Regions from separate parts of the Pectobacterium peruviense genome, predicted to be linked through region 1. Evidence: predicted binding sites of a transcription regulator. Region 1 holds the regulator's gene; each other region holds the start of a gene.
What was found. Region 1 encodes Fur, which represses iron uptake genes when iron is present. Its sites were predicted from a motif close to ATAATAATGAGAACNACTATCAA; they were not measured.

Region 1 (4,211 bases):
GGTGATTTGTTCAAAACGCACACCCGCCGCATCGAATTTCTCTGCGCTGGCGTTACTGAACGCGGATAGAGATGCGCCAAACTGGCGACTCAATGGCGGCACAACGTTCTTGGCCTGATTTTGGTAGTCATCCAGCGCGTTGGCTGCGGCCTTTTGGTAAAGTGGCTCAACGCCTTGAACAACCAGATTATTCCAGTCACGGCTGACAGCCTGTACCAGCGCATCGTCCAGACTCGCATGATCGATAGCATTAAACGCCACCAGATCAGACTTCAGTTTATCCAGTGCAACTAACGCCGATGCCTGCTCTTTATCTGCGGTTGCGTTATCGCCACTACGACGAGCGTCAACAGCGCGCGCCAGACGGGTTACCATACGGAAGTATTGATCGTTGCCCTGGTTGATAAAATTCATGTTCTGAACCAGCAAGGTGCTGGTCTTCGAGGTCGCCGTCATCTCTTTAAAAGAGAACATGGTATATATCGATACGCCGCCCCAAAGAACGCAAAAAGTGCCCAGCACCCATAGCATAGCGGTTCTGATGGCAATATTTTTTATAAGTCTCATAGCTCACTCCAAATCAGGAAAATGGTTAAAAAGATTTTTATCGCTAATCAACCGATATGAATCAGAAAATTCACACCATGAAACAGGTCACTTCTCCCTAGCGTTCAAATTTCACCGAGTTGAAAACTCAAAAACCACGCTAACTCATCGGCTAAATACAGAGAATATTTAGCGTTCTCGCTATATTTATTAATATAATTTTTCACATTGAGAATAAACCCACCTATTTTATAGATATAAGGATTTTAATCAGAGGGTTGCAAGTAAGAGCATTATCCATACTCGCCACATCTCTGATAGCAGGGATATGCCATTTCGCAGCAAAGCAATTAGAGGTGATTTTTCATTTTATTCTTTAACATCAAAAGAATAAAATCATCATCACGGCATTGCATCGTTTCAGCTGCAAATGGTTATAATTCTTATTTCCTTTCATTAGGAATATTCCCGCAAAATGTTACAGGTTTTCAATTCGCTAAAAAACATTATCCTTTGTATGTATTTTAATTCTCCTGAATAGTAACGTTCCGTTCCGTGACTTTTATTTTTCACAAAAAGAAGCCTGCTTTTAATTACAACCGGTACAAGTTGTAAAAATAAAAAGCACATTCATAAAAAATGAAACATTGTTATGAATAAATAACCGCGACGATATTAAGGAAATGTGCGTTTACTCTCAGACGATAACATAAACCTTATTAACCATGTGGAATTTAACATTAACAGTGATGTTTTTCATTTCCCTTCCTTGCCTCCGCCTGTCACCCGCTCTTGATTTACGCCTCCTTACCGATACGAGTTTCTCCAGATGTGAGTGTCTGTTATTATTAACGGATAAGTGGGTGAAATATTACACCATACCATTAGGAATCAAGAGGTTATTCAATTCATGGCACTCATCGGAATATTCTTTGGCAGCGATACGGGCAACACTGAAAACATTGCCAAAACGATCCAACAGCAGTTAGGCAGCGGCGTTGCGGATGTTCATGACATCGCCAAAAGCAGCAAAGAAGACCTCGAAGGTTTCGATATTCTGCTATTGGGTATTCCAACCTGGTATTACGGTGAAGCTCAATGTGATTGGGATGACTTTTTCCCGTCACTGGAAGAAGTTGATTTCACAGGAAAATTGGTTGCTCTGTTTGGTTGCGGCGATCAGGAAGACTACGCGGAATACTTCTGTGATGCTATGGGCACCATTCGTGACATCATTGAACCTCGCGGCGCGACGATTGTCGGCCACTGGCCAACAGAAGGTTATTATTTTGAAGCATCTAAAGGGCTTGCCGACGACAATCACTTCATTGGTTTAGCTATCGATGAAGACCGTCAGCCTGAACTCACCAACGAACGCGTGACGACGTGGGTGAAGCAGATCAGTGATGAACTGAATCTGAAAGAGCTAGTTGGCTAAGCCATTTTGGCTCTGATATCCCCTATCAGAGCCAAAACAGCATTGATAGGTAAAACCTTTCATAATAATTGATACATTTTTTTAACTTCTATCAGTAAACCTGTACAATAATCCCATCGGTTTTATACGTGCATAACCATTTCCTCATTCATCAACAACGGATTGCGTTGTATATCAGTAGTGTGAATGGGGACAATATTGTTAACATTCCCTTGTTTTCATTTTGTATGCGCGGTTCTATAATTGAGACGTGATTACATTTTTTAAGCCGACCGATGTCATAGGCTAGGCAGCCTCCATTGATAAGTAAGCAACAGGACTAAACCCGCATGACTGACAACAATACCGCATTAAAGAAGGCCGGCCTGAAAGTCACTCTTCCAAGACTGAAAATACTGGAAGTGTTACAGGATCCTGTCTGCCATCACGTCAGTGCGGAAGATTTATATAAGAGACTGATTGATATGGGCGAAGAGATCGGTCTTGCTACCGTCTATCGCGTACTTAACCAGTTTGATGATGCGGGCATCGTAACCCGTCATAACTTCGAAGGCGGCAAATCCGTCTTTGAATTGACGCAGCAGCATCATCACGATCACTTAATTTGCCTCGACTGCGGCAAAGTCATTGAATTCCGCGATGAATCTATCGAAGCACGTCAACGCGAGATCGCAGAAAGACATGGCATTAAACTGTCCAACCACAGTTTGTATCTCTATGGGCATTGCAGTGAAGGGGATTGCCGCGAGGATGAAACCCTGCACGACGCCACACGATAAATCGACCGCATAAAAGAATAAAACCGCCGAGGCGGTTTTATTCTTGTCTTCTTATCGGTGGCCTTAGCCTACCCAAGTATCACGTAGTCCAACCGTACGGTTAAACACTAGGTGTTCTGCACTGGAGTAAACGCGATCGGCACAGAAGTAACCTTCACGCTCAAACTGATACGCTTTCTCTACTTCGGCCTGTGCCAAACTCGCTTCTACAAAACCTTGCGTAATTTTCAGTGAGTCTGGGTTAATCGTTGACAGGAAGTCATCCGCCGCCGCAGGGTTTGCCACACTGAACAGACGATCGTACAAACGGAATTCCGCTGGCACCGCATGCGCCGCAGAAACCCAGTGGATGACGCCCTTCACTTTACGACCATCTGCCGGATCTTTGCTCAGCGTTTCCGCATCATAGCTACAGTAAATGGTGGTGATAGTGCCCTGCTCGTCTTTTTCAATGCGATCGGCTTTGATCACATAGGCATTACGCAAGCGAACTTCTTTACCCAAGACCAGACGCTTGTACTGTTTGTTAGCTTCTTCACGGAAGTCAGCACGATCGATATAAACTTCACGGCTGAATGCTACCTGACGTGAGCCCATTTCTGGCTTATTCGGATGGTTAGGCATCGCAACAAACTCTTCGTGCTCGGCTGGCAGATTCTCGATAACCACTTTGACCGGATCCAGCACTGCCATCGCACGCGGGGCATTTTCATTCAGATCATCACGGATACAGGATTCAAGCGCGGCCATTTCCACGTTGTTATCCTGCTTCGTTACACCGATGCGCACACAGAATTCACGGATAGAAGACGCACTATAGCCACGACGACGCAGACCCGAAATGGTCGGCATACGCGGATCGTCCCATCCTTCAACGACATTTTCCACAACCAGCTGATTCAGCTTACGCTTAGACATAATCGCGTATTCAAGGTTAAGGCGGGAAAACTCGTACTGACGCGGATGACAAGGAATGGTGATGTTATCCAGCACCCAGTCGTACAGACGGCGGTTATCCTGGAATTCCAGCGTACACAGTGAATGCGTGATCCCTTCCAGCGCATCGGAAATGCAGTGGGTGAAATCATACATCGGGTAGATGCACCACTTATTGCCCGTCTGGTGGTGATCGGCAAATTTAATGCGATATAACACCGGATCGCGCATCACGATAAAGGACGAGGCCATATCGATTTTTGCACGCAGACAAGCTGTACCTTCAGCAAACCCACCGTTGCGCATCTTTTCAAACAGTGCCAGGTTTTCCTGCACGGTACGATCGCGGTAAGGGCTATTTTTACCCGGCGCCGTTAGCGTGCCGCGGTATTCACGAATCTGTTCGGGCGTCAATTCATCAACGTAAGCCAGCCCTTTACCGATCAGCTCAACCGCATAAGCGTGCAATTGATCGAAATAATCAGAAGAATAACGAACGTTGCCGCTCCATG
Region 2 (4,211 bases), 810 kb from region 1:
AGGCAGCGATCCGGCGCAGGATGAGCTGGTGTATGAAGAGAAAGACGATACGTATTATGTCAGTCTGAGTAAAACGACATCAGAGCATTACATCACCATTTATCTCAGCAGCACTACGACGACCGAGGTGCTATTGCTTGATGCGACGATCCCAGATGCCATGCCGCAGGTATGCATTCCACGTCGAAAAGATCATGAATATGGCATCGATCACTATCAGGACCGGTTTTATCTGCGTTCCAATCGAGACGGAAAAAACTTTGGTCTTTATCGTTCGGATAAGCCTGATGAACACGCGCTGGAAACACTGATTGCCCCACGTGAGCACTGCGTGCTGGAGAGTTTTGAACTTTTCCGTGATTGGCTGGTGGTGGAAGAAAGAGAGCGTGGTTTGACCAGCTTACGTCAGATTCACTGGCATACGCAGGAAGAGAAAGCGATCACCTTCAATGATGCGAGTTATGTGACGTGGCTGTCGTACAACCCTACGCCAGAAACGGCATTGATGCGATATGGCTATTCATCAATGACAACCCCCAGCACGCTGTATGAACTGAATCTGGACACGGGCGAACAGCAGTTACTTAAACAAGCCGAAGTGAAAGATTTCTCCCCAGATAACTATCGGAGCGAACGTTTGTGGATCACTGCCAGAGATGGCGTCGATGTGCCCGTTTCTTTGGTTTACCATCGCGACCATTTCAGCCCAGGTAAGAATCCGATACTGGTCTATGGCTACGGCGCTTATGGGAATAGCATGGATCCTGACTTCAGCGTTAGCCGTCTGAGCCTACTAGACCGAGGGTTTGTTTTTGCCTTAACGCACATTCGTGGTGGCGGTGAACTGGGTCAGCAGTGGTATGACGATGGCCGGTTACTCAATAAGATGCATTCCTTCACGGATTTCATCGATGTGTCTCAGGCATTGATAGAAAAAGGCTATGGCGATAGGAAAAACATGTTTGCCATGGGGGGCAGTGCGGGAGGTTTGCTGATGGGCGCGGTCGTGAATATCGCCCCTGACCTATTTAAAGGCGTTGTCGCTCAGGTTCCGTTCGTTGATGTGTTGACGACAATGTTGGATGAGTCTATTCCGCTGACGACGGGAGAGTATGACGAGTGGGGCGATCCGAATGAACAAACCTACTATGACTACATCAAGCAATACAGTCCGTATGACGGTGTTACCGCACAACGCTATCCACATTTGTTGGTGACTACCGGGTTACACGACTCTCAGGTTCAGTATTGGGAGCCTGCAAAGTGGGTGGCGAAATTACGGGAAGTCAAAACGGACGATCGTCTGGTGCTGTTGTACACCGATATGGAAGCTGGGCACGGCGGAAAGTCTGGTCGCTTCAAACGCTATGATGATATTGCGCTGGAGTATGCTTTCCTGTTGATGGTGCTTGAAAAGGCTGCGTAAAGTCAGGAATAAGAGCTAACAGCTGCGGTTATGAGGGTAAACCCGTTTTCGGGTTTACCCGATCGGCATGGGACATTACTTCGGTAATACCCGTACTCAGGTGATATCAGCTTGCGGTTTCTTCGCCTTTTTATCGGCACGTTTTTCGGCTGCCGTTTTCAGGGGCTTTTTCTTACTGTTCTTTTTACTATCCAGTCCTTTACTCATATCTTGCCTCGCTTGATAAAAGGTAAGGTTGCCACTCCATTAACCTCTTGTGTGGGTCGATATGCAAGCAGAAAATTGTTTTTGCTGTGTAAGAATGTAACCCGTGGAAAGGGATGTTTTCCACGGTAAAGCCGTCTTAGATTGGAATGAGGGGAATCGCTATTTGGACTTCGGTTCGTAGGGTAAACGAGAGAATTGTAGTGAACGCTGGCGATAAAACATTACACGCTCACGAAAGTAGTTACGCAGGTGCTCGGGTTGTTCTCTCTCAACGACCTCTGGAATGACCGGCATATTGTAACGTTCTTTGAAGGCAACCCCTGACGCCGCCAAGTCTACATTAACCTTATCCATATCCTCTTTGGATAATTCTGCCAGATTATGCCCCATACTACTTTCTCCTGCCTATTGGCCACAGACTGATGTGTGCCACGGTAAAGTAGCAGCGGGGAAATGGCAAGTGTTCGACTTATCATATGAATGTTTATTCTTCTCATTACGGAATGGGAATCATTTTTAATATCTGAACATCATAAAAAATATAGATCGAAGTTGTTATTTTTGATAATAAAAACGATTCGCAATAATATAGTAAAAATCACTCTTAAGTGATAATAAATATCAATAACAATAATTTTAAGATGCTGTTTTTTATGGTTATTTTAATGTTATTGTATTGATGTTAATAAAGTGTTTTTATTTTATTTTTTCAGGCATAATATCCAGAATAATTTCACCTGCCGAGAAAATAGGGAGTTACTATGTTAAAAAAAGAAATGATTCAGAAGCTCAATGAGCAACTTAATCTGGAGTTTTATTCTGCGAATTTGTATCTGCAAATGAGTGCATGGTGCGGTGATAAAGGTTTTGAAGGCGCATCCAGTTTCCTGAAGACGCATTCTCAGGAAGAAATGCAACACATGCAGCGCCTGTTTGACTATCTGGATGACACGGGAAGCTTGCCTGTGTTAGGCGCGATTGCGGCTCCGCCGATTGATTTCGATTCACTGGCTGATGTCTTCAAACTGACCTATGAACACGAACAGCTGATTACAGCAAAAATTAATGAGTTGGCACATGCGGCGATGGCGTTGCAGGACTACTCTACATTTAATTTCCTGCAATGGTACGTTGCCGAACAGCACGAAGAAGAAAAACTGTTCCGTTCTATTCTGGACAAACTGGCGTTGGTTAATGCTAGTGAAGGTGGCCTGTTCTTTATCGATCAGGACCTGAAAAAAATGTCTACGGCAGCACCGTCAGCCTAACGACAACCGGCACCTCTGTCGGTTAATACATATTTGAATAACGCGGGATAATGTTCTCTTTATCCCGTTCTTTCTTCTCTCGAACGACTTGTCACCCTATACCTCGCTGTAAGCTTTATTCTTGGTTTCACACTCGACTTCATCTTCCTCTGTCGCTATGATCGCGTTAGTCGTGATACACAACGTTATGTTTTATAAGGTTTGATGCCGTCTTTTTCTGATTTGGATAAGGCTGCAAAACTCACACACATCATCGTCTGAATACGCATGTCGGGAATACCATGATGAAGAAATTGTTGCTATCTATCGTGCTTACCTCACTTTCTGCGAATGCTTTTGCTGCCGCCAAGTTGGCCAATATCAGCCGATTGGAATATGGCGATCGCTGGGCTTTCACTCGTGAAGAAGTTCAACTGATTTGTCGGCCTGGCAATGCGCTATATGCCTTACATACCGGTACGCTGATGCAATATCCGCTGAATGATGTTGCCATTGAGCAGATGAAATCTGGGCAAGTGAGTGCGCAGCCGATAGACGTCATCTGGCTAGACGATCCTAAACAGCCTGGACAGAAAAAAAGTCTTCAGCCATTTATCGAGCGTGCAGAACAACTGTGCGGGCCAGATGCTAAACCATGAAGTGATTGATTTGATTATTAATGTTAATTGCTTGCCTCTTTATGGTTAATGCAAAGTGTGAAATCTGTTCCATTTGTGATAATTGCGAGCGGACTGATGCTGGAAAACGCGGGGGAGTTGGCTACGCTTTAAGGTACAGGGCTAGTACAGCTTGTATAAATGCCAACTTTTAGCGCACGGCTCTCCCAAGAGCCATTTCCCTAGACCGAATACAGGAATCGTGTTCGGTCTTTTTTTTTGATGTATCGGTTGGTAAACCATCACCAATGAACGAGTGGGGCGAGAGGAATTTCTTCTCAGTCCTTCTTTTAAAGGCTTTTAAGAATAAATGCTTGCTAAAGATTTTCATACATGCGTTAATAGCTCGTCGGTTTGATTCGCAGACCTAAAAAGCAGTTTAGTAAAGCAGTTCTCATTTCAAAGTGTTATCCATAGATATCCCTTCTTTGAGCCTCCTTATTGTTGCTAATTAAATTCTGTGCACAGGCCCTATTCGCCGGAAGGCGCTATAAAAAAATTAAGGTAATTTCTATGTCTAATAAAATGACTGGTTTAGTAAAATGGTTTGACGCTGGTAAAGGTTTCGGTTTCATTACTCCTGACAACGGTAGCAAAGATGTATTCGTACATTTCTCTGCTATTCAGAGCAATGATTTCAAAACTCTGGACGAA
Region 3 (4,211 bases), 320 kb from region 1:
ATATTCTGGTGTGGCGTGGGCAGTTCCGACAGCCCACCACCATGCACCTGCACGACGATTGGGGACGTATCAATTTCTCCTGTTCATTGCAGGGGGATTCGCAATTTGCACTGAAGGGCGATCGGGGACGAGAACACGTACTGAAGCAGGGTTCGGGCTGCATTAGCTACACGCCGGACTGTCAGGGCACGTCGTCCTATGCTGGGCAGTTTGAAAGCGTCACGGTGTCGCTAAGCCCTGATCTGTTGGCTAGCTGGGTGCCAAATCTCACGGGGAAGCTGCAACAACAGTTGGATTCCGGTCGTCTCTGCACTCACTGTGACTGCAATGCCGAAATGCGGGGAACTGCTCAGGTATTAAGCCACGCACTGTCCAGCCTAACGCAACCACAGCAGGCAGATGAAAGCAGCCATGCGCCGCTATGGCTGCTGGGACAAAGCATGATTCTGGTCAGCCTTGCCGTTGCTGGACATGCCGACACCCTCCCCCAGCAGGACACGCTGAATCTGGCCGATCGCCAGAAACTACTGCGTGCCAAAGATCGTCTGTTGGCGGATCTGTCACAGGCTCCGACCATCGCCATGTTGTCCAGAGAAACCGGATTAAGCGTACTCAAGCTGAAACGCGGATTCCGTCAACTCTTCAATAACAGCATCTATGGACTATTTCAGGCCGAACGCATGCATGAAGCGCGGCGTCGGCTCTTTGTCACGGGTACACCAGTCATGGTAGTCGCCACCGATTTGGGCTATGCCAACGCCAGCCACTTTAGTGCGGCGTTCCAAAAGCAGTTCGGCGTCACGCCTTCTGCGTTTAAACGTCTGAATATTTAGCGAGCAATTGGCGCAATAATCATCCCGATACGGGTACAAATAGACTGGATTCGGGTAGCGCCGCAATGGCGAATGATTATCATTTTCTCCATTACACGCAGGAGAAACCGTCATGCCCGATTCCGTAGCAACACCCTATCTCCACCTTAAAGCACAGGCGCTAGCGATAACGCTGCTGGATCGCGACAAACCATGACGCACAACCCAATAACACGCTACCTGCCCTATTGGTGTTTCTACCTCCATCAGGGCATGATCACCGCGCTCATCATGCAAGGCGTCGCAGGCTATTTTCGTCATGCCGGATTGGATCTTGCACAATTAAGCTGGCTGTCACTGACCTTTCTTCCGTGGATTGCCAAATGTTTGTGGGCACCGTGGGGAGAGCGCCACGCCCTTCCTCTACGTGGTAACCCCTATTTAGGCAGTCTGGTGTTGCTCCAGATCGCCATGGCGATAACGCTGGTGGTGATTGGTCTCATTTCACCGGAGCAATCTGTTCTGGCTATCGTTATTACGCTGATGTTGCTGGCGCTGCTCTCCGCCAGCCATGACATCTATGCCGACGGCATCACGATTTGCACTACCAACACGTCCAGTCGCGCGCTGGCGAATACCGCACAGGTCGGCGGCAGCTATCTGGGCATTCTGTTCGGCTCTTATGCGTTCCTGAGTATTGCCGAACATGCTGGGTGGCGAGGCGGTTTCTTCGCACTGGCAGGGCTGTCGCTGCTGATGCTCATCCTGCCGCTGCGCTACACCCGCCAGACCGTACGTCACACAGATCCCACCGTGCGCCCGACACTAAATCGTCAAACGTTCAACGCGCTCTGGCCGGTATTAGCCTTCACAGCCATTTTCTATCTGGCAATGCGCGGCATGATGGCGCTACAGACCGTTATGCTCATCGATCAACAGCTTAGTCTGAGTCAGCTCGGTATCGTTATGACCGTATACAGCACGGCGGTCAGTGGCGTAGGGATTGTGCTCGCCAACGTCCTGATTCGACGTTTGGGCGCACTGCGCTGCCTGCTGCCCGTGATGATTGTGCACGCTCTGCTAGCTATCGTGCTGGCCATCGGTTACCCGCTGTATTCGTTGAATATCTGGATTGTGCTCTTTGGCGTAGTCAATCTGGCTGCCGCCGTCGGGTTTGTCACGTTATACAACGTCCTGATGGGGCTGGTCAGGCCGCATCAGCCCGCGTCCGACTATGCACTGTTCCAATCCACCGATGCTGCTGTCGCCATGATCGTGTCGATCGCCGCGCTTCAACTCGCGCATCACACGAATTATCAGACCACGCTGGGCGTGCTGGCCTGCTTCGCCATCGCCAGCCTGTGGCCCGCCAAACGCCTATCGGCAAGGCTTTCCCGCGTATTTTCGGAAGGTATTTCCCCAGCAACAGTAAGCCACCGAGATCAGGATTAACGAAAGGGAAACTGTACAGGACATCTACTGTATTCGGGTTGAAATAGACCCGATACGGGTAGCTCAAAAAATGCAAACGATTATCATTTAACTTTCATCATTCTCTGTCTCACTCGCTTTTCGGATCGTGATATTTTCGGACCGAGATAAAAGCGTGTCGTGATGAAAACCGTTGCCTTTGACATCGATTTTAGTCTTTTCAGGGATTTAATAATGAAAATAATGCGCCTTTATCCACTCGCTTTAACCGGCGTGTTTCTCTCGTCCTGTGCCTTTGCGGCTCAGGACGATACGCTTGTTGTCTCCGCCAGCAAACAGTCACCCTATTCCGCCTCGGCCAATAACGTCTCATCTACCGTCGTGACGGCACCAGAACTTAAAGATGCTGGTGTCACCAGTACCGACAAGCTGACTCGGGTTCTGCCCGGCCTCAACCTCGGAAATAACGGCAGCCTGTTGTTCCCTTCAATTTCACTACGCGGCGTGTCTTCCGCACAGGATTTCTACAGCCCGGCCGTGACGGTCTACGTGGACGGCGTACCGCAGCTCGCCACCAACACCGTGCAGGCACTCTCCGATGTGGAAAGCATCGAAATGCTGCGCGGTCCGCAGGGAACGCTGTACGGTAAAAGCGCACAGGGCGGCATTATTAATATCGTGACTCAGCAGCCGGACAGCACACCGCGTGGCTATGTCGAAGGCGGCGTTGCCAGCCGCGACGGTTATCACGGCAAAATCAATGTTAGCGGCCCCATTCAGGATGGCCTGCTGTATGGCAGCGTCACCCTGCTGCGTCAGGTCGATTCGGGCGCGATGACCAACCCTGCGACGGGCAGCGATAACCTCGGCGGGACAAAATCCAGCGTTGGGAATCTTCGACTGCGACTGGCACCCGATGGTCAACCGTGGGAAACCAGTCTGGCACTGACGGAAGACTGCACGCGCGCCACGCAAGATACTTATCTGCCGTTTGGCGATGCTAAAAACCGGACGCTGGAGATTGCCGCTGGCGCGCCCGATCCTACATTACGCCGCTGCACCCATAGCCAGTCGCTGAGTGGAAAATACACCACCGACAACTGGATCTTCAGCCTGATCGGCGCATGGCAGCAGCAGAATTATGACCGTACCTTCCCAAACAGTACGCTGATTGCCAACATGCCAGAGCGCTGGAATCAGGATGTGCAGGAACTACGGGCTGCCACACACGGTGCAGGCCGCACGGTGGATATGGTGTTCGGCCTTTACCGACAGAACACGCGTGAAAAGCTCGATCTGACCTACAGCATGGCAGGCTCTCCGTTTATGCAGAGCAATGCCAACACATCAACAGAGACGTTAGCCGCCTACAGCGATCTGACCTGGCACCTGACTGACCGTATCGATCTGGGCGGCGGGCTGCGTGTATCACACGACAAGGCCGACACCCGTTACCACCAGCAGTTCTCCGGCATGAACGTGGGTGATAGCAACAGCGTCGATGACGATCAGGTACTGGGGCAACTCTCAGCCAGCTATCTGCTGAATAATGACTGGCGTGTCTATACCCGCGTTGCACAGGGCTATAAGCCAACCGGTTTTAACTACTCACCTGCCGCAGGTACACAGGCCATTCCTTACAGTGCGGAGAAATCGATTAACTATGAAATCGGCTCACGCTACCAGAGCGGCGATGTACAGCTTCAGGGTGCCGTGTTCCATACCCACACGCGTGATATGCAACTGTATTCCGGCCCTGTTGGTATGCAAACGCTCAGCAATGCAGGTAGCGCTGACGCTAACGGCGTAGAGATGATGGTCAAGTGGCAGTTTGTTCCCAACTGGTCATGGGATATCAACGGCACCTATGTTCGTTCTGAATTTAGTGGCGACAGTGAGAGTTATCAGGATAAACGCGTTCCCTTCGTTCCGCGCTACGGTGCAGGCACTAGCCTGAACGGGTTGATT

Region 2: the regulator Fur is predicted to act here: its motif matches at 2,195-2,217, upstream of ftnA (non-heme ferritin).
Region 3: the regulator Fur is predicted to act here: its motif matches at 2,329-2,351, upstream of DUT67_RS14165 (TonB-dependent siderophore receptor).

What each region holds. Positions count from the first base shown of each region.
Region 1 covers NZ_CP161826.1:3,433,372-3,437,582, forward strand. Annotated here, with positions in the region: gene DUT67_RS15550 (methyl-accepting chemotaxis protein) at 1-567, opposite strand, end outside; gene fldA (flavodoxin FldA) at 1,457-1,984, shown strand; gene fur (ferric iron uptake transcriptional regulator) at 2,314-2,763, shown strand; gene glnS (glutamine--tRNA ligase) at 2,827-4,211, opposite strand, start outside.
Region 2 covers NZ_CP161826.1:2,620,287-2,624,497, reverse strand. Annotated here, with positions in the region: gene DUT67_RS11920 (S9 family peptidase) at 1-1,426, shown strand, start outside; gene DUT67_RS11915 (DNA polymerase III subunit theta) at 1,793-2,023, opposite strand; gene ftnA (non-heme ferritin) at 2,395-2,901, shown strand; gene DUT67_RS11905 (YebY family protein) at 3,183-3,539, shown strand; gene cspA (RNA chaperone/antiterminator CspA) at 4,071-4,211, shown strand, end outside.
Region 3 covers NZ_CP161826.1:3,115,220-3,119,430, forward strand. Annotated here, with positions in the region: gene DUT67_RS14155 (helix-turn-helix transcriptional regulator) at 1-833, shown strand, start outside; gene DUT67_RS14160 (MFS transporter) at 1,026-2,264, shown strand; gene DUT67_RS14165 (TonB-dependent siderophore receptor) at 2,478-4,211, shown strand, end outside.